DNA from 4 places in the Methylobacterium sp. WL1 genome. Region 3 is predicted to be linked to each of the others. Evidence: predicted binding sites of a transcription regulator. Region 3 holds the regulator's gene; each other region holds the start of a gene.
What was found. The regulator LexA, encoded in region 3, represses DNA repair genes until DNA is damaged. The targets are predictions, from matches to a motif close to TGTTCNNNNTGTGTTCNG.

Region 1 (5,953 bases), 1.5 Mb from region 3:
GTCGCGGCGGACGAGACCTGGGTGACGATGCCGGAGACAGCCGCCTCGAAGGTCTCGGCCATGCGGGACATGTCCGCGCGGCGCTGGTCTTCGGCGGCGCGGCGAGCCTCGTCCGCCTCGCCCTCGAGCTGGCGGGCCCGGATGAGGTTGTCCTTGAACACCTGCACGGCGGCGGCCATGGCGCCGATCTCGTCTTGGTGCTTCCGAGCCGGGACCATGACGGATGCATCGCCCGCGGCCAGCGCCCGCATGGCATCGGTCATCCTGCGGATCGGCAGCAGCACGCGTCGGACCACGACCAGCGTGCCGACGCCGGTCAGCAGGAGAGCGGCGAGCAGGAACAGCGCGGTCCGCAGCAGGGCGGCGCGCGCCTCGTCGGTCAACGCCTGGGCTCGGTCCACCAGCGCGTCGAGGGCCGCGCTCGCCAGGTCGGAAATCGTGTTGACCTCGGCGGTGTGGCGGATGCGCAGCGCGTCGATGGAGAGCCCGGTCGGCCGCCCCTGTGTGAGGGCCTCCGTGGCGGCCTTGCGGCGCGCCTCGGCCTCACCCTCGAAATTGTCGGCCTTGGCCTTGCGGAAGGCGGCCCGGACCACATCCGAGGTCTCGTCGGCGGCGGCCGCCACGACGTCGGCCCAGGCGGCAGCCAGCCGCCCGCGCTCCTCGGCCGCGGCGACGATGTCACCCTGAGTCCACGAGGTTCCGGCGGCGACGGCAGCTTCGATCCGGACGACCACGCCGCCGATCATGGCCCGCGAGGCCCAGGCCGCGCGCTTGAGGTCGAGGTAATGCGCGAGGGTGGCGTCGCCGCGGGGGATGGCAGCGTCGACCGCGTCGTTTGTGGCCAGGAACGCGTCGAGCAGCGCCTGGGAGGCCTCCGCGATGGCGGGCAGCGTGCCGGGGGGTCGCTGCCCCGCCGGGACCGCTAGGGCGGCATCGACCTGCGGGCGCAGCTTGAGCGTGGCCTCGTAGGCCCGCTGCAGCGGCGCGACCTTCGCCACCAGCGAGGGCGCATCCACCGCCCGGGCGAGCGTCGCGAGCCGCTCGAGACCGCCCGCGATGGTGGTGCGCTGTGTGGCGATCAGCGCCACGTCCTTCGCGGGAATGGGGTCGGCGGCCTTCAGGGCCTGGAGCGTGCGGCCCCGCTCCATGCGGATGGCCAGGAGATCCTTGAGAAGCGTCCGGCTCGCCTCGGTCAAAGCCACCACACGGTGGCTCCGATCCGCCTGCACCTGGGCTTCGCGAAGGGTGGACACCTCCGAGGCGATCAGCATGGCGCTCAATGAGAACAAGGTCGCGCACAGGATCTTGCCGATCGTGAGGGTTGTGAGTTCGAACCCGGCAAATGTTAAGGGTTGCCCACGAGACATCGGCGTCGATTCCATCATGGTTTTGATGCGGCGCCGGGCGAATTTCGATCTTGATCTGGAACAAATCCAGAGATCTTACGGCGTAATAGCCTCTCTGGATCCAGAACATGACGTTTTCATCTCGGTTTCATGACACACGTCATCAGCCCGCGTGCCTGGTTCAGGATCATTGTTCGTCACGACTTTCAAATACATCTCGACCGACGCCCGACGATGACGCGGCTGTCGGCCGAATCCGGCTCTCCGAAGCTTGAAGCCAGCGGCAGGCCGAAGTCATAAACGAAGGCCCCGTTTCGAGCCGCCCGCATCGGTACGGCGATCGCGGCGCCTGAGAGCTTCAGAACAGGGCAAGTTGCGCCCCGGGCTTGCGGAACGCCGCCGTGTTCAGCGCCATGCGCCCGAACGCGAAGCCGAACCGCCCGCCCGCGAGACGGACCCGCCGGCCGATCATCTCGGCATAGGCCCCCTCCCCGCGGAATCTGTGGCCGAAGCGGGGATCGTTCTCGCGGCCCCCCCGGGCCTGCGCCAGCAGCGCGAAGGCCCGGGCCCGGCGCTCGGGGTAATGCTCGGAGAACCAGTCGGAGACGAGGTCGGCGACCTCACCGGGCAGGCGCAGCAGGGCATGGCCGATGCGGCTGGCGCCATGATCGCGGGCTCTGGCGAGGATCGCCTCGATCTCGTGGTCGGTCAGGCCCGGGATGATCGGCGAGACGTTGACCATGACGGGCACGCCGGCCTCGGACAGGCGCCGCATCGCGGCCAGCCGCTTCTCCGGCCGCGGCGCTCTGGGGTCGAGCAGGCGGGCAAGGCGCGGCTCCAGCGTCGGCAGCGACACCGCCACGAGCACGAGGTTGTCCGACGCCATCTCGGCCAGGATATCGAGGTCGCGCAGAACGAGGTCGGACTTCGTGGTGATTCCGACAGGGTGGCGCGCGGACTGCAGCACCTCCAGCACCGCCCGGGTGATCCGGTGCTCCCGCTCCACCGGCTGGTAGGGATCGGTGGCGGTCCCCAGCGCGATCGTCTCCGGCTGATAGCCGGGCGCGGCGATCTCGCGCGCGAGCAGCTTGGCGGCATCGGGCTTGACGAAGATCCGGGATTCGAAATCGAGGCCGGGCGAAAGGCCGAGCCAGGCATGGGTCGGGCGCGCGTAACAGTAGATGCAGCCGTGCTCGCAGCCGCGATACGGGTTCACCGAGCGATCGAACGGGATGTCCGGCGAGGTATTGCGGGCGATGATCCGCGTGGCCCGCTCCAGGGTCACCTGCGTGCGCAGGGTGGCGGGTTCATCGGGCTCCCAATCGGGGTCCCGGAAGACCTCGCGCATCGCCGTCTCGTACCGGCCTGTCGGGTTCGCCGTGGCACCGCGGCCGCGTCGGGCCTCCGGGGGCAGCGTGCTCGATCCCAGTCGCACCGGTGCGACGGGTGTCGAGCCGTTCGGAATCTTAGCCATGCGCGCCGCCCCGTGTTTCACGTGGAACATAGCGCGAACAACGCGACGCCGACGCCTTAATTTCAGGCAAACGCCCCGGCGCCCGGGCGAGACGACGACGCCCGGTTTACCGCCGCGCAGAATCGTCTATGGGCGCGCAGATGCTCTCCGCGGTGACCTACCTGGCCGACCCGGCCGATCCGGACGCGATCGATCGCCTCGCCGACACGCTCAGCGTGTTGGTGTCGGGCGTGGCCGGCGGTCTGGTCGGCGACGCCGTGATCGTGACCGGCCGGGAGAGCGACGCGGCGGAAGCCATCGCGGACGCGACCGGGGCAGCCCTGGTGCTCCACCGGGGCAGGGATCCCTATGGGGCCGGGGCCGCGCAGGCGCGACGGGATTGGGTGCTGTGCCTGGAAGCCGGGGACGTTCCGGCCGAAGGCTGGATCCGCACCCTCGACCGCTTCATCGGCACCGCCCGGCCGGAGACCGGCCTCGGCCGCCTCCACCGCCCCGCCTCGGGTTGGACCGGCCGGGTCGTCGGCCGGCTCGACGCGCTCATGGGCGCCCGGCAGGCCCGGGCCGGCGACGTGGTGCGGCGCGAGGCGCTGCGGGCCGGCGCGGCATTCGCACCCCGCCTCAAGGTCCGGCCGCTCATCGCCCGCATCGACCGGCCCTGATCGACAGAATGTCGCAGCTCGACTTATCGTTATTGGCGGAAAGTTTTGGAAAACTCCTGGCGCGACAGCAGAAAACTTGCTGAATAAGTGTTTGCCGGCGCATCCGGATCCACTTCGCGCCGCCGGGAGGGATGCGAAGATGGACTCCTCGGGCCTGATGGGGCGGAAGTCCGTCGACGACATCCTGGAGAGCGGCGAGGGCGAGCAGCAGCTCTCGAAATCGCTCGGGGCGCTGTCGATCACCGCGATGGGCATCGGCGCGATCATCGGCGCCGGCATCTTCGTGCTCACCGGCACGGCGGCGGCCCAATATGCCGGGCCGGGCATCATGCTGTCCTTCGTGCTCGGCGGCATCGCCTGCGCGTTCGTCGGCCTGTGCTACTCCGAGATGGCCGCGCTGATCCCGGTGGCGGGATCGAGCTACACCTACACCTACGCCACGCTCGGCGAGTTCTTCGCCTGGCTGATCGGCTGGGACCTGATCCTCGAATACGCCATGGGCGCGGCCACGGTGGCGGTGGGCTGGTCGGGCTACGTCACGAGCCTCCTGAAGGACGTCGGCCTCGTGATCCCGGCCCGGTTCGCGCACGCGCCTGGCACGGCGATCGACGGCGGCGGCACCGCCCTGTTCAACCTGCCGGCGGTGGCGATCGTGGCGCTGATCACGATCCTGCTGATGCGCGGCACCAAGGAATCGGCGCGGTTCAACAACATCATGGTGGCCGTGAAGCTCACCGTGGTGGTGGCCTTCATCGCGCTCGGCTGGGGCCATGTCGACACCGCCCACTGGAGCCCGCTGATCCCGCCCAACGCGGGTACCTTCGGGGAGTACGGCTACAGCGGCATCCTGCGCGGCGCGGGCGTGGTGTTCTTCGCCTTCATCGGCTTCGACGCGGTGTCCACGGCCGCCCAGGAGGCGCGCAAGCCGCAGAAGGACATGCCGATCGGCATCCTCGGCTCGCTGATCGTCTGCACGATCCTGTACGTGCTGGTGGCCGCGGTCCTCACCGGGCTGGTGCCCTACAAGGAGTTGAACGTCCCAGACCCGATCGCCAAGGGCGTCGACGTGATCGGCATCGGCTGGTTCGCCCTGCTGATCAAGCTCGGGGCGCTCACCGGCCTGACCACGGTGATCCTGGTGCTGCTCTACGGTCAGAGCCGGATCTTCTTCACCATGGCCAATGACGGGCTGCTGCCGAAGCTGTTCGCCCACGTCCACCCGACCTACCAGACCCCGTATCGCAGCCAGGCGCTGATCGGAGCCGTGGTCGCCCTCGTGGCGGCGCTGTTCCCGATCAACATCCTGGGCGAGATGGTCAGCATCGGGACGCTGGCCGCGTTCATCCTGGTCTGCGGCTCGGTGATCTACCTGCGGCGGACCGACCGGCACATGAAGCGGCCGTTCCGGGCCCCCGCCGTGCCGGTGGTGCCGATCCTCGGCATCCTGTTCTGTCTGCTGCTGATGGCCGGGCTGCCCCTGGACACCTGGCTGCGCCTGGTGATCTGGATGGGGATCGGGCTCGTGGTCTACTTCTTCTACGGCCGCAGGCACTCGGTCCTGCGCCGCAAGGAAGGCAACGCGGTCACGCCGTGATGCTGGCGCCCCGCCGCAGGTGCTCGTCGAGCCGCGGCATGATCTCGACGAAGTTGCAGGGGCGGTGCCGGTAATCGAGCTGCTGCGCCAGGATGCCGTCCCAGGCGTCCCGGCAGGCCCCGGGCGAGCCCGGCAGCACGAACAGGTAGGTCGCCTGCGCGACTCCGGCGGTGGCCCGGGATTGCAGGGTCGAGGTGCCGATCTTGTCGTACGAGATCCGGTGGAACACCGCGGAAAAACCGTCCATCCGCTTCTCGAACAGCGGCTCCAGGGCCTCCGGGGTCACGTCGCGCCCGGTGAAACCGGTGCCGCCGGTGGTGATCACCACGTCGACCGCCGGCTCGCGCAGCCAAGCCTCCACCTGCGCGCGGATCGCCGGGATCTCGTCCGGTACGATGGCCCGGGCGGCGAGCCGGTGCCCGGCCTCCGTGAGGCGCTGGCTCAGCGTGTCGCCCGAGCGGTCGTCGGCGATCCGGCGGGTATCCGAGACGGTGAGCACCGCGATCCCCAACGGGATGAAGCAGCGTGAGTCGGACTGATCGGCCATCGTGAGGGCTCTCCGGGATGGGCATCCGATATGGGCTGCCGGCCCGGAATTGTCGCCCCCCTCGGGCTGCCGCTCCAGCCGAGCCCGCCTGGAGCGGAAACCACGCCCGGCATGGCAGGCCCGCTCGCGCCGCTCGACCCGGCTGTTTCGTCGCGTGCGCCTCGACAGGCGCCCCCGCGGCAAACGGATCGCGCGCACCCCAGCACCTCAACCAAGGATCGCCAGGTCACGGGATGATCTGATTAGAACGAAACTATTCTAGCCAAGTGAGGGGCACAGCTTCAATCACAGAATCTTGAGAGGCACCGGGATCGCAGATTTCGATGACGAACG
Region 2 (5,953 bases), 3.1 Mb from region 3:
CGAAACTAATTCCGGCGCCATGCCGAAGGTTCCGCCCCGTGCTATTCGCCTGTGGAGAGCGTCACGCCGCCTCGCCCGGGGTCGAATACGCTGTGCAAGCGTCGCACCAACGCGATTCGCACGGGACGTTTGCGCGGCGGGTGTGACCAGGGGGTGACGGTCGGTGCCGCGCCGCGTGAAATGCCGGGACGCTGGCAAGATGGCATCAGGTCGAGGGCCCGGGACACGGGCGGGCGCGGCCATCCGGCACGACCGCGCTTCATCCGGCCAGCACGGGCGAAGCCGGCCGACCCTGTGGCCCGCGAACGCCCGGGCCCGGTCGGCGGGGCTAGCTCGATCCAGCCTGGATGAAGCTGTCGAGGACCATCTTCCGGCCGGCCTTGTCGAAGTCGACGGTGAGCTTGTTGCCGTCCACGCCCGCGATGGTCCCGGGGCCGAACTTCATGTGGAAGACCCGCTGGCCGTCCTGGAACGCCGACGGCGTACCGCTCGACTTGGCGATCAATTCGCCCTCGATCTGGCGCGGGCCGCCCGACCGTCCGCCGGGCGCGGTGCCGAAGCCGGACCGGCTCCCGGCGCCGGAGGCGGTGTTGGCCTGGGCGCGCTGCCAGCCGGGCGTGCCGTAGCTCGATCCGAACGGCGTCGGGTTGCGGTCGAACCGCGAGGCGCCGGCCGAGAAATGCGCGGGCGCCTCGACCACGTCGACGGCCGATTCCGGCAATTCGTCGATGAACCGGGACGGGATGGTCGAGGACCACAGGCCGTGGATCCGCCGGTTGACCGCAAACGACAGCTTCGCCCGCTTGCGCGCCCGGGTGAGACCGACATGGGCGAGGCGGCGCTCTTCCTCCAGGCCGGCCCGGCCGCTCTCGTCGAGCGCCCGCTGGTTGGGGAACAGGCCGTCCTCCCAGCCGGGCAGGAACACGGTGTCGAATTCCAGGCCCTTGGCGGCGTGGAGCGTCATCAGCGAGACCCGCTCGGCGCCCTCGGCCTCGGAGGCCTCCATCACCAGGGAGACGTGCTCCAGGAAGGCCGCCATGTCGGGGAACTCTTCCATCGAGCGGACGAATTCCTTCAGGTTCTCCAGGCGGCCGGCGGCGTCGGCGGAGCGGTCCTTCTGCCACATCTCGGTGTAGCCGGATTCCTCCAGGATGGTCTGGGCGACCTCGCTGTGCGGCTGGGTCTCGACCAGCCGGGCCCACCGCGAGAAACTCTCGGTGAGCGCCCGCAGGGTGGCGCGGACCCGGGGCTTCAGCTCGTCGGTCTCGCACAGGCGCTGGGCGGCGATCAGCAGCGGCAGGCGGTTGGCCCGGCCGAAGGTGTGGAGCTGCTGCAGGGTGGCGTCGCCCAGGCCGCGCTTGGGCGTGTTCACGATCCGCTCGAAGGCGAGGTCGTCGCTGACGTTCATGGTGACGCGCAGGTAGGCCAGCGCGTCGCGGATCTCGGCCCGCTCGTAGAAGCGCGGGCCGCCGATCACCCGGTAGGGCAGCCCGAGCTGGACGAACCGGTCCTCGATCTCGCGCATCTGCGCCGAGATCCGCACCAGCACGGCGATCTCCGACAGGGGGTGCTGCTTGGATTGCAGGGATTCGATCGCTTCGGCGAGCTGGCGGGCCTCCTCCTCGGAATCCCAGGCGCCGGTCACGGTGACGCGCTCGCCCGGCTCGTCCTCGGTGCGCAGCGTCTTGCCCAGCCGGCTCTCGTTCTTGGCGATCAGGCCCGAGGCGGCGGCCAGGATGTGCCCGGTGGAGCGGTAGTTGCGCTCCAGCCGCACCACCACGGCGCCCGGGAAATCGTGCTCGAACCGCAGGATGTTGTCGACCTCGGCGCCGCGCCAGCCATAGATCGACTGGTCGTCGTCGCCCACGCAGGCGATGTTCTTGCGGGTCTGCGCGAGCAGCCTGAGCCACAGGTACTGGGCGACGTTCGTATCCTGATACTCGTCGACCAGGATGTAGCGGAAGCGGTCCTGGTAGGTCGCCAGGACGTCCGGGTTCTCGCGCCAGAGCTTGAGGCACAGGAGCAGAAGATCGCCGAAATCGACGGCGTTCAGCGTGGCGAGTCGGGCCTGGTAGGCGGTGTAGAGCGTGCCGCCCTTGCCGAACGCGAAGGACGCGGCCTCGCCCGGCGGCACCTGATCGGGCGAGAGCCCGCGGTTCTTCCAGCCGTCGATGGTGTGGGCCAGGGCGCGTGCCGGCCAGCGCTTCTCGTCGATGTTCTGGTCGGCGATCACCTGCTTCATCAGGCGCAGCTGGTCGTCGGTGCCCAGGATCGTGAAGTCCGACTTCAGCCCGACCAGCTCGGCATGCCGGCGCAGGATCTTGGTGCCGATGGCGTGGAAGGTGCCGAGCCAGGGCATGCCCTCGCCGGCGGGGCCGATCAGCGCGCCGATCCGGAGCTTCATCTCCCGGGCGGCCTTGTTGGTGAAGGTCACCGACAGGATGTCGAACGGGCGGGCGCGGCCGGTGGCGATCAGGTGGGCGATCCGGGTGGTCAGCACCCGGGTCTTGCCGGTGCCGGCCCCGGCCAGCACCAGCACCGGGCCTTCCGTCGCCTCGACGGCGCGGCGCTGCTCGGGGTTGAGCCCTTCGAGATAGGCGGCGGCGTCCCGCCGGAGGGCGCCCATGGCGCGGGCGGCGATGGAGGTCGGAGCGCCGTCCCCGGCGGGCTGCGCGTGCGGGCCATTCTGCATTCCGCTTCCCTGGACCAAATCGCGAACGGCGTCGAGGCCATTCAGTCCGGAGCCGCTGCGGCTCAGAGGGGGGATCGCCCGTGCGGGGCGCGGCCGGCAGCGCCTCTGGCGCCGTCCGGGACTTATCGTGCTATGGCCGGTGACAGGTTGCCCAGGGGGGCACGCGACGGCGGGGCATCGCGATGGTGCCGGCCCGCGCGGAAAAGAGTGCGGAACGGGTAGCGTGCGTGATCTTCTGACCGCGCTGGCGGGCGCCGTCATCCTGGTTCTCGTCGCGGCTCTGGCCGTTCCGCCCGTCATCGATTGGCAGGCCCAGCGCGCGCTCGTCGACCGGGGCCTGACCCGGTCCCTCGGGGTGCCGGCCCGGACCGACGGCCGGATCGAGGTCCGGCTCCTGCCCTCGCCGCGGCTGCGGATCGACCGCCTGCATCTCGGGGCCGATCCGGCCCGCCCGACCCTCGACGCCCGCTTCGTCAAGGCCGAGATCGCCCTGACGCCACTGCTGAAGGGCGAGTTCCGCTTCACCGAGACGCGAATCGGACGGGCCGAGATCAAGCTCCCGGTGGTGGCCAGCGAGGCCCTGCGGATCCCGCCCGATCTCGGCGAGGCCCTGCGCGCCCGCGACTTCGCCATCGAGGACCTGCACGTCCAGCAATTCCTGGTGACCACCCAGGTGCCGGCCACCGGCCGGACCGACCAGCTCTACGTCCAGGACCTGCGCCTGCAGACCCCCGCGCTGATCGGGCCGTGGCGGGTCGAGGGCACGAGCGGCGGCGTCCCGTTCCGGGCGGTGAGCGGGACGCCCGGGGCGGACGGGCGGCTCGCCGTGAAGATCGCCGGCGGCGGCGACGCGCATCCCCGCTTCGAGGCCGACGCCCGGCTGGGCCTCGTCCCCACCGAGTCCGACGGGGCGGTCATCGAGTCCGAAGGCTCGGCCCGCCTGGTGGTCGGCCCGCCGACCCAGGCGGCCGGCCCCTACCTGCCGTTCTCGCTCGGGGGCAGCTTCAAGGCCCGGGGCACCCAGGTCCGGTTCGAGGGCGTCGAGCTGGCGATCGATCCGGGCGGCCGGGCGCTGCGCCTGGGCGGCACCGGACGGCTCGACCTGCGCCAATGGCGCGCCGGCCTGACCCTGGAGGCCCGCCGGCTCGACCTCGACGCCTTCCTGACCTCCCCGGAGGGCCAGAACCTGATCGGCCGCGGGCTGCCGGGCGCCGGGGCCGGGTTGCCGGCCATGTTCGACCTCGACCTGTCGGTGGGCAGCGCGGTGCTGGGCGGCGAGGAATGGTCGAACCTTGCGCTCGCCGGCACCGTCGAGCGCGCGGGAGGCCTGCTGCTGCGCCGCCTGACCGCGACCGGACCCGGCGACGCGACCCTGACCGTCAGCGGCCAGGTCGAGGCGGCGCCGCTGCGCCTCACCGGTCCCGTGGCGCTGGTCGCGGCCGATTCCGACCCGCTCGGGCGCTACCTGCGCCGGCTCGGCGTCGAGGGCCCCCGACCGCGCTCCTCGACGGGCGCAGGGTCGAGGCCGCGGCGGACCTCGCGGCGGCCGCCTCCAGCCTGTCCGTGCGCAACCTGCGCCTCGCGCTGGGGCGGCCCGCGTCACCGGCAACGCCCGCTACACCGCCGCGGAAGCCGGCGCGCGCGGGCGGTTCGACGCCCAGATCCGCGCCAGCGGCATCGACATCGCCGCCCTGCCGCCGCTCGGGACGACGCTCGGCAGCCTGCGCGACCACGACCTCGCCCTGACGCTGGAGGCCAAGGACGTGCGCTACGGGCCGGCCGGCTCCGGCAACGGCACGATCGCGGCCAGCATCCAGTCGGACGGGTCGAGCCTGGTGGTCGACAGTCTCGACGTGACGGACCTCGCGGGCGCCAGCGCCAAGCTGTCCGGCCGGATCGGCGCGGACGGGACCGGCCGCGTCTCCGGCCGCCTGAAGGCCCCCGTGGCGGCCCCGCTGCTCGGCCTGCTCGAACGGGTCTGGGTCGGCGAGATCCGCCTGCTGCCCGCGTTCCTGCGCGAGGCACCCCTCGACCTCGCCGTGACCCTCGATCGGGAGGGCGGCGCGTCCGACGCCCTGCGCAGCCAGATCAAGGGCAGCGCCGGCGGCGGCACCCTCGACCTGACGCTGGCGAGCCGCGGCACGCGGATCGAGGGCGGAACCGCGACCCTCGCGGCCCCCCGGGCGGGTCTCTGGTTCGGGCGCACCGACATCCCCGGATTGCAGCAGCCGGCCGAGCTGCGCCTCAGCGCCGAGCGGCCGGACGCCGACACCCTCGCGCTGACCGTCGACGGCACGCTCGCCGGCCTGAAGCTCGCCACCTCCCGGCCGATCCTGGTGGGGTCCGACGCGCTCGCCGGGGCCGGCGAGATCCGGGCCGCCACCGCCGACCTCGCCCCGTTCCTGACCCTGGCCGGGGCCGCGCGCCTGGCGCCGGGCGTGTGGCCGGCCGACCTGACGTTCGTCCTCGCCAAGGACGGCAGCGACATCGCCGCCGACACCACCGGGACGGTCGCGGGCGCGGCCCTGGGCGGCCGGCTGCAGCGGGCCCTGGCGGGCGCTGCGCGGCCGGCTCAGCTTCGACCGCCTGTCGGTGCCGCAGCTGGCGACGGCGCTGTTGCTGCCACCGGATCCGGCCAAGGCCGACCGCTTCGGCCCGGTCCCGCAGGCGCTCGCCCCTCGCGCTCGAGGCCCGTGTCGCGACCCTCGACCTCGGCCGCGGCCTCGCCGCCACGGAGGCCGGCCTGGCCCTCGGCCTTGCGGACGGCGTCCTGACCCTGCGCAACCTGACGGGCAAGCTCGCCGGCGGGCGGATCGCGGGCTCGGCCACGCTCACCCGTCGGGCGCGGAGGCGTCGGTCACCGGCGAGGGCGCCCTCGACGACGTGGCCCTCTCCGCCCTGGCCGGCGGTCCGATCGGCGGACGCCTGACCGCGTCCGCGCGCTTCGTCACCACGGCCGAGACCGCCCTGGCCTCGCCGACAACCTGTCCGGCAGCGGCAGCCTCACCCTCAAGGACCTGAGCGTTCCGGGGCCGACCCGGCGTCGCTCGGCCGCGCACTCGCCCGGGCGGTGGAGATCGACGATCCCCTGCGCGAAGGCCGGCTCCAGGCCCTGGTGGCCGAGGAACTCGCGAAGGCCGGCGCCCAGGCGAAGGCGCCCGCGAGCAGTCCGGCCACCCTCGTGGGCGGGTCCTGCGGGCCGGGCCCCTCGACCCGATTTCGGGGCCGCCCGCTGGTCCGGCACGCTCGGCTACGACCTGC
Region 3 (5,953 bases):
ATGCGCACCCTGTGCTCGGTGGGGCGCATCCCGCCGCGCTGATCAATACTCGATCACGTCCTCAAGCGCGTAATGCTTCACGGTCTTCCGGTTGGCGATCAGCTCGTCCACGGTCGGCTCGCCCTTGAGGGCCCGGGCGATGGCGAGCTTCGTCGCCTCGTAGTTGGTGCGGTACAGGTCCTTGCGGTCGAGGTTGTCGTCCTCCGCGCAGCGCGGGTCGAGCCAGATCATGATGATCATGCACAGCTCGTCGAGACCGTCCTTGGGCAGCACGCCCTCGATGATGCAATCCACGATCGCGTCGCCGGTGGCGGCCTGGACGACGCCGCCGAGCAGCTCGACATACTCGGCCGTGTGGATCGTCGCCTTGGTGGTCATCATCGTGGCGGGGCGCACGAGCTGGTTGAGGTCGCGCACCACGAACATCCGGGTGTGGCCCTGGACCTGCCCCATCATCGACGCGAAGGCCTGACCCACCGGCCCGCGGACCGAGCCGATCAGCACCTCGGGCATGGCGTCGGTGTACTGCCCGTCGGCGGCCAGGACGGTGGCCTCGCCGGTGCGGAACCAGATCTCTTGCATGTGTCGCGACTCCCCGTGTCAGGTCGCCCGGGGGAGACATCATCGAGGCGCCGGCGTCAATCGCTCCGGAGCAGGCCGACCCCGTCGAGGGCGCCGACCCCGGCGATCGCCACGGTCGGGCCGGCGCTCTTGAGGAACTCGGATCCGCGGGGCAGGGAAGTCGGGTGCGGCGCGACGCGGGAACAGTCCCGGGCCAGGGCCGTTCCGGCCGGAGCCTGCGGCGTTGTCTCGGGTCCGGCAGCCGGGAGGGATGTCATGACGGAGAGCACGGATCGGGGGGGCGGCTGGAGCCTCCAGGCGAGCGCCATGCCGGACGGGGTACGGCTCGAACTCGCCCTCGCCGACCTCGGCGGCGGCCCGGTCACCGCGGCGATCGTGCTGGACCGGGCGGAGGCCCGGGCCTTCGCCCGCGCCCTGCTGGCGGCGGCCGGCGATGCGGCCGAGCGCACCTTCCCAAAGCCGGGCGCCTGACCGGGCGGGCTCGGGGCCGGCGCGGGCGGCTCAGATCATTGTTGGATGAAGCCCGGATTGCGGCCCGGCAGGCGCGGCACCACCGTGCCCCGCTTCTCGATCGGCGCGTCGCAGGCGTAGGTGAATTCGCTCTTCTGCGGATCGAACACCGTCTCGCCGGTGATCCGGCAATCCTCCCGCACGGTCTCGTCGAGATAGGCGCGGGCGGCGGTGCGGAAGCGCTTCACCCGGGTCGCGGCCGGATCGGGATCGATCCGCACCTCGCTGAGATTGCAGCCGGTGTACTCGCGCAGGGCGTTCGAGACGACGAGCATCCGGCGCACCTGCCGGTTGTCGTAGACCTCGTAGGGCTCCTTGCAGCCGATGGTGACCACCTGCGGGGTGAGCGCCACGTAGTTGCGCGAGATATACGAGAACCCGGTGGTGCAGCCGGCCAGCGTCAAGCCGACGGCCCCGGCACCGATGGGCAGAAGAGCCGCGCGTCGCATCCTCGTCATCCCAAGCCCAATTCCAGCCCAGTCTCGAAGCCGCCGGGACGATCCGCCTGCCCCGCCGACCGGGTCAAGCACCTCGGCGCATTGAAACGGCGCCGCTTGCCCAGTCAATTCGTTTGTCGCCCGAGATGCCGTTCCAGGCGTCCGCGACCGGTCATCGCCCGACTCGGCGGTGGACGGCGCGCGTGACAGGCTTTGTTGCTGCGCCAGGGCGGCGGAACGATCCGACCGGGTGGCGGCGCCGTCAGTCCTCGAAGACGTCCCCGACCAGCCGGCGCACGAACTGGAACGCCTCCGTCGCCCCCGCGGCGACGCGTTGCTCCCCGGTCTCCCGGAGTTCGACCCGGTCGAGGGCGGCCGTGAAAAGCCGCCAATGCAACCCGCGTCCTTCGGGATGTCCGGCAAGATGGCGCGCACCGTGGGTTTCCGACAGGCCGAGCGCCCGGGCCTCCTTGAGCAGGATGGCCGCCCCGAGATTCGAGCCCTCGGCGACGTAGAGCCAGCCCAATCCCTGCGCCGGTTCGATCGTCCCGAAATGTTCCTCGGACGCGCCGTCAGGGACGGGCGCTCCGACATCGCGCAGATCCTGCTGGATCAGGGGCAGTCGGCGCCTGCCGTCGAGATCGGGCAGGACATGGGCGAACGCGCCATCGCGATAGACTCGATCGACGACCGCATGGAACCTGTACTGGATCTGGAGGAACAGCGCGTAGCGCTCCAGGCTCGCGAACGGCTTTGCCGCCATGATGCGCCGATCAAGCTGATCATGGGCGGCCGCGGTCGCCACTCTCAGGCGCTTCACGCGGCTGCAGGTCTCGGCGATGTCGGATGATGCGGCGTCCATGCGATCTATGTCTGTCGTCCGGGCAAGGTGCCGTGGGCAGACGTGAGCGGCCCGCCGCGCCACTCTGACCGTCCCAGCCTATGGACCATTCCGGCGATTCAGGTCACCGAGGCTGGCCCGGGATCGTGCCGATCCGGCCAGACCGGTTCTGCCATGGCGGCGCGACCGCGTCACGGCACACAACGGCCGCATCCGCACATCGCCGATCGATCAAGCTCAGCCGATCACGCTTGCGGAACACTTGCGGAACGTTTAACGTGTTCGTGATTTGTTTCCGCGACCGCATCGATGCGGTCCTCCAAGCCGCGAGTCCCCCGTCGATGCTCACGCGCAAGCAGCTGGACCTCCTGCGTTTCATCCAGAGCCGCATGCAGGAATGTGGCGTCCCGCCCTCGTTCGACGAGATGAAGGACGCCCTCGATCTGAAGTCCAAATCGGGCATCCACCGGCTGATCACGGCCCTCGAGGAGCGCGGCTTCCTGCGCCGCCTGCCGAACCGGGCGCGCGCCATCGAGGTGATCCGCATCCCCGAGAGCCTGTCCCAGGCGGCTGCTCCACCTGCGGAGCCCCGCCGCTTCACCCCGAGCGTGGTCGAGGGCGGGAAGTCCAAGCTGCCGGCGCAGCCGGCGACCGCCCGGATGATCGACGACGGCGGCCGCGCCATCTCGATCCCCGTGATGGGCCGGATCGCGGCCGGTACGCCGGTCTCGGCGATCCAGAACCAGAGCCACGCCATCACCATGTCGCCGGACTTCCTAGCCGGCGGCGAGCATTACGCCCTCGAGGTCCGCGGCGACTCGATGGTCGATGCCGGCATCCTGGACGGTGACCTCGTGGTGATCCGCAAGCAGGATACGGCCAATACCGGCGACATCATCGTGGCGCTGATCGACGACGAGGAGGCGACGCTCAAGCGCCTCCGCCGCCGGGGCTCCTCGATCGCCCTGGAGGCCGCCAACCCGGCCTACGAGACCCGCGTGCTCGGGCCCGACCGGGTCCAGATCCAGGGGCGGCTCGTCAGCCTCGTCCGCCGCTACTGAAGGGGTTCGGCCGGCGCGTCGCCGGGCGCGGCCTCGGAACCGGCGACGTCGGCCTCGGCCGGGATCGGCTCGGAGGGTGTTACCACTTTCGGTTGTGGGACAGGCGATGGCCGCGAAGCCGGTGATGCCCGCCAAGGCATGGTACGGCCCGTGTCGCGGGTATAGCGTGCCGTGAAGCCATCCCGGTCGGCCCGGAGCGCGACGGCGCCTCGTTCGGCGAGCACCCGGCGGTCGATCACCAGAGGCCCCGTGCAGATGGGCGGCGCCGCGAGCCGCGAGATCAGCAGGGCCGCCCGGGCGCAGTCCTCCGTGAAGGCGCGCCGGTCGCGGACCAGGGCGACGGCGCGGCCGTCCGGCAGGCTTGCGGTGCAGCCGAGCCGGTCGCACCGTCCGACAGCCGACGAAGCCTGGATCACCGCCTTCGCCGATCGCCCGTCGCCATCCGCTTTCAGCCACTGCTCCATCACGAAGGCCGAAGGATTGCCGAGGGCCCACAGGACTCCGTCCGGTCCACGCACGGCCGCACCACCGCCCTGCCGGTCGACGTACAAGTCAAATCGCTCCGGAACGACGGCGAGGCCGAGCCCGAGCAGGGCGGGCGGCAGGGCCAGCCAGCGCAGTCGCGATACCGGCAGCGTCGCCAGCAGCAGCCCGGCCGCCAGCAGCATCAGCGCGCCGGTGCCGAAGGCCGGCAGCACCAGGACGGCCCGATTGAAGCCGGCGATCCATTCGGAGATCGCCAGCATGCCGCCCACCGCCTGTCCCATCAGCCACCAGATCGGCCGGTCCAGGGCGAAGGGATAGGCCAGGATCCCGATCACCGCCGCCGGCATCACGACCAGGGAGACCAGCGGCAGGGTCAGGGCGTTGCCGATCAGGCCGAACGGCTGGACCGTCTGGAAATGGTAGGTCGCGAACGGCGCCGTCGCGACCTGTGCCACCAGGGTCGTCGCGAGGGTGCCTGTCACGGCCGAGAGGCCGGTGCCGACGAACCGCTCGATCCGCCCCGCCCCGGGACGCTGGAACAGGCGTCCGTCGATCAGCCGCGCGCAGGCGATCAGCCCGGCCACCGCCCCGAACGACATCTGGAAGCTCGGTCCGAGCAGGCCCTCGGGTTCCCGCGCCAATGCTATCAGGGCGGCCAGCGCGAGGTTGCGCATGGACAGCGCCGGCCGGTCGACCAGGATCGCGCCGAGCATGATCAGCGTCATGATCAGCGAGCGCTCGGCGGCGATGTCCCAGCCCGAGAACGCGCAATAGGCGGTGACGCCCAGCATCGCGAACCCGGCGGCGATCTTCTTGATCGGCCAGACCAGCGCGCAATACGGCACCAGCGCCAAGACGGCCCGCACCAGCCAGAACACCACGCCGGCGGCCAGCACCATGTGGAGGCCCGAGATGGAAACGACGTGATAGATGCCCGCCGCCCGGAGCGCATCGTTGGCGGCCGGTCCGATCAGGCCGCGCTTGCCCGTGACCAGGGCCGCCGCCACGGCCCCCGCTTGCCCGCCCTCGGCCTGCGCGATCCGGCGTGTCAGCGCGTTGCGGGCCTCGTCCAGCAAGGCTGCCAGTCGCAGGCGCAGAGGCGGCGGGGTGGGCGGCTCTCGAACCGTGATCGCCCCGATCAGCGAGCCTACCGCGCCGAGTCCCTGAAAGTAGGCATCCCGGGCGAAATCGTAGCCGCCCGGTCGTGCCGCCTCGGGCGGCGGCAGCAACCTTGCCGTCGCGACGATGAAGTCCCCGGGCCGCAGGGATGGCGCCTTCCGGAACGAGACCCGCACCCGAAGCGGCCTCAAAGCGGGTTCGAGCCCGGCGAAGCTCTCGACCCTGATCACCAGCCGGGCGCCGACCTCGCGCTCGTCCAGCCCCTCGATCATCCCGGTCAGCGGCCCGATTGTGGTGCGGGTGAGGATCGGCGCCGCCACCTGCGAGACCCGCCAGGTCGCCGCCGCGAAGCCCAGGAAGCCGGCTGTCAGCGCCAGGCAAAGGGCGAGTGCCCCCGGCCGCGCACCCAGGAACGGCGCCGGCGCGAGGGCGAGCGCCGCTCCGGCCAAGGGAGCGGCGAGGAACGGCGTCCCGTCGGCACACCCGAAGAAGACCAGGATCCCGGCGCCGAACGCCACCGCCAGCCACGGGAACAGGCGGCGCTGCTCGACCTCCCGGGTGAGCCCATCGGCGAGCCAGCCGCGGAGCGCCGGCATCGATACCGGGCGCGTGCCGGCCAGCGCCACCGCGCCGCCCGCCAGCCTCGCGCCGATCCGCCGCATCCGCCCCGCCCCGTGCCGGACGACCAAGTCCCGGCCGGGGATTCTTAACGCACCCGTCGGCCCGTGCTACAGCGGACGCTTCGTGCTACGGGCGCCACGCCGTGCGACGGGCGCCGCCCTGACGCCCTGCACCGCCCCGTCGCCCTTCGCCCCCGAACATATCGGCCCGATGTCCTCAGCCGTCGTCACGCGCTTCGCCCCCTCGCCCACCGGATACCTCCATATCGGCGGTGCCCGCACGGCGCTGTTCAATTG
Region 4 (5,953 bases), 1.6 Mb from region 3:
GTTGCCGGCCGCGACCAGCGCCTGCAGGGCCGCGTAGCCGTAGACGGTCGAGCCGGTGGGATCGACGCCCTCGGCCTTGAACGCCTTCACGACGGCGGCGGCGGCGGGCTGGCGGCTCGGATCGAGGTAGAAGGTCATCAGCACGCCGTTGCTGGCCGAGCCCGCGACCTTGGCGAAGTCCGGCGTCGCGATCGCCGAGGTGCCGAACCATTGCGGGCGGTAGCCGCGATCGGCGGCGACCTTCACGAGGCGGCCCATCTCGGCGGCGTCGCCGCCGTAATACACCACCTCGATCCCCGCGCCCTTGAGCCGGTCCACCAGGGCGGCGTCGTCGGCGTCGCTCGGCGCGAACGACAGGGACAGGGCCTCGTTGATGCCGATCCGGTTGAGGTTGTCCTTAGTGGCGGCCGCCAGCGTCCGGGAGGCCGGGGTCTGGTCCTGGATCAGCGCGATCTTACGGTCGCGGAACCGCTCGGCGAGCACCGCGGCGGAGAGCCGGGCCTGGTCGTCGTCGCGCCCGCAGACCCGGAAGACGTTCGGCAGGCCCCGGTCCGTGAGCCGGGCCGAGACCGAGGCCGCGCTGATCATCACGATGCCGTTCTGGGCGTAGATGTCGGAGGCCGCGATCGAGGCGTTCGAGCAGACATGGCCGACCACGAGGCGCACGTTGGAGCGCACGAAGTGGTTGGCGACCGCGGTCGCGGTGTTCGAGTCGCAGGCATCGTCCTGCACGTCGAGGGTGACGGGCTGCCCATCGAGCCCGCCCATGGCGTTGGCATCCCGGGCCGCGGCCTCGACGCCGCGCAGCACCTGCTCGCCCACCGCCACGTAGGGGCCCGAGCGCGGAACCGCGACGCCGACCACGACATCGGCCGCCGCCGGCCCGGCCGACAGGAGCGCGAGACACAGGCTCAAGGGGAACAGCGTGGGCCGGAACAGCCCGCGGGCGGAGACGACGCGTCCGATCTTCATCGGGCTCTTCTAGGCATCCTTGCGCGAGGCAGCCACCGGCGCGGGTGGGTCGCGGCTTCGTCCGGGCGCTCCCGCGCCGCACCAAACCGCACGGGAAGCCCATACGCGAGGACGCAGCGGAACGCGATTGTTTTCCGCCGACGCGCGAAAGTCGTCCCGCGCTTACTTCGCGTAATAGTAGGCGGTCGCCACCGAGGAGACCGGGCCGGTAACGGAGGTGAAGACCGACAGCACCTTCGAGACCTCGGTGAACGGGGCGTTCGAGACGTAGATCAGGTCGCGGTTGCGCATGCGGAACGCCTGGGTGGTGAACAGGCTGTTGGGGTCGCGCATGTTGATCCGGTACACCACCGGCACCAGCGGGGTGCCGGTGAGCTTGGTGGCCGGGTTGAGGCGGCGCACCACGCTGGCGGGCTCGAACCGGAAGATGAAGGTGCCGGCCGGGTCGGCGGCGAAGTCCGAGAGGCCGCGCGCCTTGGCGAGCGCCTGGGCCAGGGTGATCCCGTCGGCCTGGAACGGCAGCTCGGTCGCCTGGCCGAGCGCGCCCACCGCCAGGAAGGTCTGCGGATCGCGCACCAGGGTCAGCACGTCGTTGGGCCGCAGGTAGATGTTCTCCTTAGGGTTCGACACCACCGTGGTCAGCGGCACCGTGGCGGTGACCGGCCCGCGCGACAGGCGCACGAAGGTCTCCGAGACCGGCGAGCGGTTGCCGCCCGCCGACGCGATGACGTCGAGGATGCGGTCGCCGTGGCCCGACAACGGCAGGCGCGCGCCGGCGGCGCCCTCGCCGGTGACGGTCACCGCCTGGCTGATCGGCCGGGTGACCGAGACCAGCACCTGCGGCTGGATCGCCTTGCCGGCGAGCTCGTTCTCGATCAGGCCCTGGACGTCCTGGGGCCGGCGGCCGGCGACCTTGATGCGCCCGGCATAGGGCACCGAGATCGCGCCGTCGCGGCCGACCGGCTGCTCGGGGATGAGGGCGGACTTGGAGCCGGCGGAGAAGCGGTCGGCCACCAGCGGGCCGGAGAACAGGCCGCCGGAGCCGGCCTCCCAGACCGAGACCGAGACCATGTCGCCGATGCCGATCACCGGCTCGGTGGAGGGGCGGTGGTCGCCGAAGGAGGCGAGCAGGCTGTCGAGGGGCCGGCCGCGCAGGGCCTCGACCACGGATGGGGTGACGTCGATGATTTCGTAGCGGGCGAGCACGCCGCCGTCGGCGGTGGCGACTTCCGCGCCGGCCTGGATCGCGCTCGCCGTCGGACCCGCCGAAGGCAGATACGAGCAGCCCGACATCGCCGTCGCGGCGAGCAGAGCGAGGGAAAGTTTGCGCATCCAGATGTTGCCCATCGGTTTTGCCGAGCCCGTGCCTAGCCCATAGCGGCCGGGGTGTCCGTAGCGGGTGGGCCACACTGCGCCCGCGACGGCCGAGCGGGCGGTTTCATCCTCACTAAGCACAGCTTTTTCGGGGCAGGCGGACGAAAACTTTACGGCCGGGGCGGGAACGGAGCCCCTCAATTGGCCTGGCTCACCGTCGTGCTGATGCGCTCGTAGATCGGGGTCATCCGGGAGCCGTAATACCGGATGCTGCCGGCCGCGACGATGAAGATCAGCGCGCCGATCAGGGCGTACTCCATGGCGGTGGACCCGCGCGCGTTCGCGGCAAAGCGCGACAACGCCTGCCGGGCGAGGTCGGCCCCACGGAGGCGGGATCGTCCGGAAGCCGCCCTCGATCCCTCGCAGCTCGGCTCCGCCATCCGTGACTCCGACTTCCGCTGCGCCTGGAACCGCACCCGATCGTATCACGATCGGGCCCGCCTCCAGGCCCCTGGTTCGACGTGCCTGCGCACGCATCCACCGGTATCCGCGCCGACGATGAGCGCTCTCGTCGCCCGGCGCGATGCGAACGTCTAACCGGGCTCCCATTGCCGCCGGCTTAATAGTGTCTTCGAAACATGCCTTCGAGACGTGGGTCCGAACGCCGAAAGGCCGGCGCCCGTGACGGCACCGACCTTTCGACATGTCCGATGACGCGGCCCGGCTTGGTCCAGGACGCGGTGTGCCCGGGTCGCTCAGGCGTGGCCGGCCTTGTGGCGCAGGTCGTCGATCCGCTTGGACGCCTCGGCCTTGTCGATGTCCGAGTCGAAGGCCTCCGGCTCCTTGGCCTCTTCCGACAAGGTCTTGAGATACGAAGCCTGCGCCCCGGTCATCGGCTCACCGCCGGTGGTCCACTGATCCGGATCCTTGATCTGGTTCGAGACGTCCTTCGGATCGGTCTTCGGGTTTTCCTGGGTCGCGTCGTGCTTGTCGGCTGCCTTGGCCATGGGACCCTCGTTCCTGAAATGTTCTGTCGTCGCCGGGGAGAACGTGCCGCCCCATCCGGGGTTCCACGGGATGTCGGCGCATTGCCCCCTGTTCCCCAGAAACCTTTCCTTCCCGCCCGCCGAGCCTATTGATGAAGCCCACGGCGCAGCGTTGCGCCCCGGAGCGGCATGGTCCGGATGAGCTCGGATGGGCGGATGCAGAACGAAGCCGGAGCGGCCGCGCGGGCGGCGCAGGTCCTGGTGGTCATGGGTGTCTCGGGCTCGGGCAAGAGCACCGTCGGCGCGCTGATCGCCGAGCGGCTCGGCTGGATCTTCGTGGACGGCGACAGCTTCCACACCCCCGAGCACGTGGCCAAGATGCATGCGGGCCACGCGCTGGACGACGAGGACCGCGCGCCGTGGCTCGCCCGGATCGCGGTCTGGATCCAGCATCGGCTGGAGGCCGGCGAATCCGGCGTGGTGGTCTGCTCGGCCCTGCGCCGGGCGTACCGGGACGTGCTCACCCGCGGGAGCCGGCGCGTCCGCATCGTCTACCTGGACGGCGACAGGGCCCTCGTGTCCGAGCGCCTCGCCGAGCGCCATGGCCACTTCATGTCGCCCCGGCTGCTGGACAGCCAGTTCGCCACCCTGGAAATCCCCGGCCCCGACGAGCACCCGGTCATCGTGGGGATCGACGCGGCGCCGGTGACCGTCGCCGACCGCGTCGTGGCGCAGCTCGCCGCGGAGCCCCCCCTCCCCGCCGGAAGGACCTGAGCGATGGCGTCCGACGCACCCAAGGCGAGCGGCATCGCCCTGGTGATCTCCGATGTCGATGGCACGCTGGTAACCGACGACAAGCAGCTCGCCCCCTCGACGATCGCGGCGGTGAAGCGCCTGCGCGCGGCCGGGATCGGATTCAGCATCGCGTCGGCCCGGCCGCCTTTGGGCCTGCGGGGCCTCGTCGACGCCCTCGGCCTCGACCTGCCGATGGGGGCGTTCAACGGCGCCAGCGTGGTCCGGCCCGATCTCTCGACCCTCGCGGAGCGGCTGATCCCGGAAGCCGCCGCGCGGGCGGCGCTGGAACGCCTTCAGGCCGAGGGTCTCGACGTCTGGGTCTTCGCCGAGGGGGCCTGGTGCCTGCGCGACCCGGAGGGCCCCTACACGGATCTCGAGCGCCGGACGATCGGCGCCGAGCCGCGCGTGGTGGCCGATCTTAGCAGCCTGATGGGGGCAGCCTCGAAGATCGTCGGGGTCAGCCGGGACCACGCGCACCTGGCCGATTGCGAGACCCGGATCGGGACCGCGCTGGCCGGGCGCGCCACGGTGCACCGCTCCCAGGCCTACTATCTCGACGTGACGCCGCCCGGGCTCGACAAGGGGCAGTTCGTGGCCTGGTTGAGCGCGCATCTGCGCATCCCGCCCGAGCGGATCGCCACCTTCGGGGATGCCGGGAACGACCAGCCGATGTTCGCCCGCAGCGGATTCTCGGTAGCGATGGGCAATGCCGACCCGGGTGTGAAGGCGGCCGCCAGCGCCGTGACGGACGGCAACGGCGCGGACGGGTTCGCCCACGGGGTGGCGCGCTTCATTTTGCCCTGACTGTCCAGGCCCGCACGCTGTGGATAACCGGGATGGTTAACCGACGGCGCCGCCCTGTGACCGACAAGGCACAGGGGTGCCCGACACTCCACGCGCCCACAGGCTGCCGGATCCGGGCCCCTTTACGGCCTCATTTCCCCGCGACCTAGCTTGACTACAGAACAAGCAGGACCGGGTCTCGGAATGCATCGCCTCTTCCTGGCTGCCGCTCTCGCGGTCGTGCCCGTGGCCGCCTTCGGGCAGGGCGCGCGCGACAACATCGATGCGCTGATCGAGCAGCAGGCCAAGGCGAACGGCGTCCCGGCGAGCTTCGTCCACGCGGTGGTGAAGCGCGAGAGCAATTACAACCCGAAGGCCAAGGGCGGCAGCGCCCTCGGGCTGATGCAGATCAAGCACGCGACGGCGCGCAGCCTCGGCTACACCGGCGACGCGGCGGGCCTCTACGATCCGGCGACCAACCTGCGCTACGGCGTCGCCTACCTGGCGGGCGCCTATCGCACCGCCCAAGGCAACGTCAGCCAAGCCTACCAGTACTACAACCGCGGCTATTACTACGCGGCCAAGCGCCAGGGCATCTCCACCGAGGTCGCCGCGGTGGTGGCCCCCGTCGCGGCCTCGGCCAGCGCGTTGGCGAGCCTGTTCGGCGGCGGCGTCACGGATCCCGGCGCCGCCTCGGGGGCCCTGGCCTACGCCCCCACCGCGGCCGCCGTCGCGGCGGTGCCGAGCGAGACGGTCGAGGTCCCGCTCCCGCCCCGGCGTCCGGACGCCCTCAGCGGCTCCGTCACGTATGCAAAGCCTGTCCGTCGAGCCCGCCGCCGCGGGTGCCGCGCCGGCCGCCGCCGTGCAGGTGGCCGCGGTCGAGACCGTGGAGGTTCCGCTTCCGCCGCGCCGCCCGGCAGGCCTTGGCAGCGCGGAGGCCGCGCCGGCCCAGCTCGCCGAATTGCGCCTCTCACCGCAGGCCGAGCCGGCCGGAGCGTTCCAGGGCGCCGCGATGACGCAAGCGGCGGCGACCAGCGGGGTGACCGAGACCGTCGACGTGCCGCTGCCGCCGCGCCGCCCGTCGATCCAGCTGCTGGCCGCCG

Region 1: FVA80_RS27455 (PA0069 family radical SAM protein) is a predicted target of LexA. The motif match lies at 2,843-2,860, and genes of this name have one in related genera.
Region 2: FVA80_RS19785 (UvrD-helicase domain-containing protein) is a predicted target of LexA. The motif match lies at 2,703-2,720, and genes of this name have one in related genera.
Region 4: FVA80_RS26965 (DUF3072 domain-containing protein) is a predicted target of LexA. The motif match lies at 3,302-3,319, and genes of this name have one in related genera.

Annotation. Positions count from the first base shown of each region.
Region 1 covers NZ_CP042823.1:5,628,660-5,634,612, reverse strand. The annotation lists gene FVA80_RS27460 (methyl-accepting chemotaxis protein) at 1-1,367, opposite strand, end outside; gene FVA80_RS27455 (PA0069 family radical SAM protein) at 1,705-2,820, opposite strand; gene FVA80_RS27450 (hypothetical protein) at 2,949-3,479, shown strand; gene FVA80_RS27445 (amino acid permease) at 3,619-5,073, shown strand; gene moaB (molybdenum cofactor biosynthesis protein B) at 5,063-5,620, opposite strand.
Region 2 covers NZ_CP042823.1:4,067,726-4,073,678, reverse strand. The annotation lists gene FVA80_RS19785 (UvrD-helicase domain-containing protein) at 329-2,692, opposite strand; gene FVA80_RS31410 (hypothetical protein) at 2,823-4,295, opposite strand; gene FVA80_RS31405 (hypothetical protein) at 4,456-5,466, shown strand; gene FVA80_RS31400 (hypothetical protein) at 5,763-5,953, shown strand, end outside.
Region 3 covers NZ_CP042823.1:943,999-949,951, reverse strand. The annotation lists gene FVA80_RS04975 (hypothetical protein) at 1-42, shown strand, start outside; gene fae (formaldehyde-activating enzyme) at 43-582, opposite strand; gene FVA80_RS04965 (hypothetical protein) at 639-839, opposite strand; gene FVA80_RS04960 (hypothetical protein) at 838-1,053, shown strand; gene FVA80_RS04955 (hypothetical protein) at 1,089-1,541, opposite strand; gene FVA80_RS04950 (biliverdin-producing heme oxygenase) at 1,792-2,391, opposite strand; gene lexA (transcriptional repressor LexA) at 2,712-3,431, shown strand; gene FVA80_RS04940 (ComEC/Rec2 family competence protein) at 3,425-5,698, opposite strand; gene gltX (glutamate--tRNA ligase) at 5,868-5,953, shown strand, end outside.
Region 4 covers NZ_CP042823.1:5,522,133-5,528,085, reverse strand. The annotation lists gene FVA80_RS26980 (branched-chain amino acid ABC transporter substrate-binding protein) at 1-972, opposite strand, end outside; gene FVA80_RS26975 (polysaccharide biosynthesis/export family protein) at 1,135-2,304, opposite strand; gene FVA80_RS26970 (hypothetical protein) at 2,484-2,726, opposite strand; gene FVA80_RS26965 (DUF3072 domain-containing protein) at 3,042-3,293, opposite strand; gene FVA80_RS26960 (gluconokinase) at 3,489-4,046, shown strand; gene FVA80_RS26955 (Cof-type HAD-IIB family hydrolase) at 4,050-4,871, shown strand; partial or broken gene FVA80_RS26950 (transglycosylase SLT domain-containing protein) at 5,055-5,953, shown strand, end outside.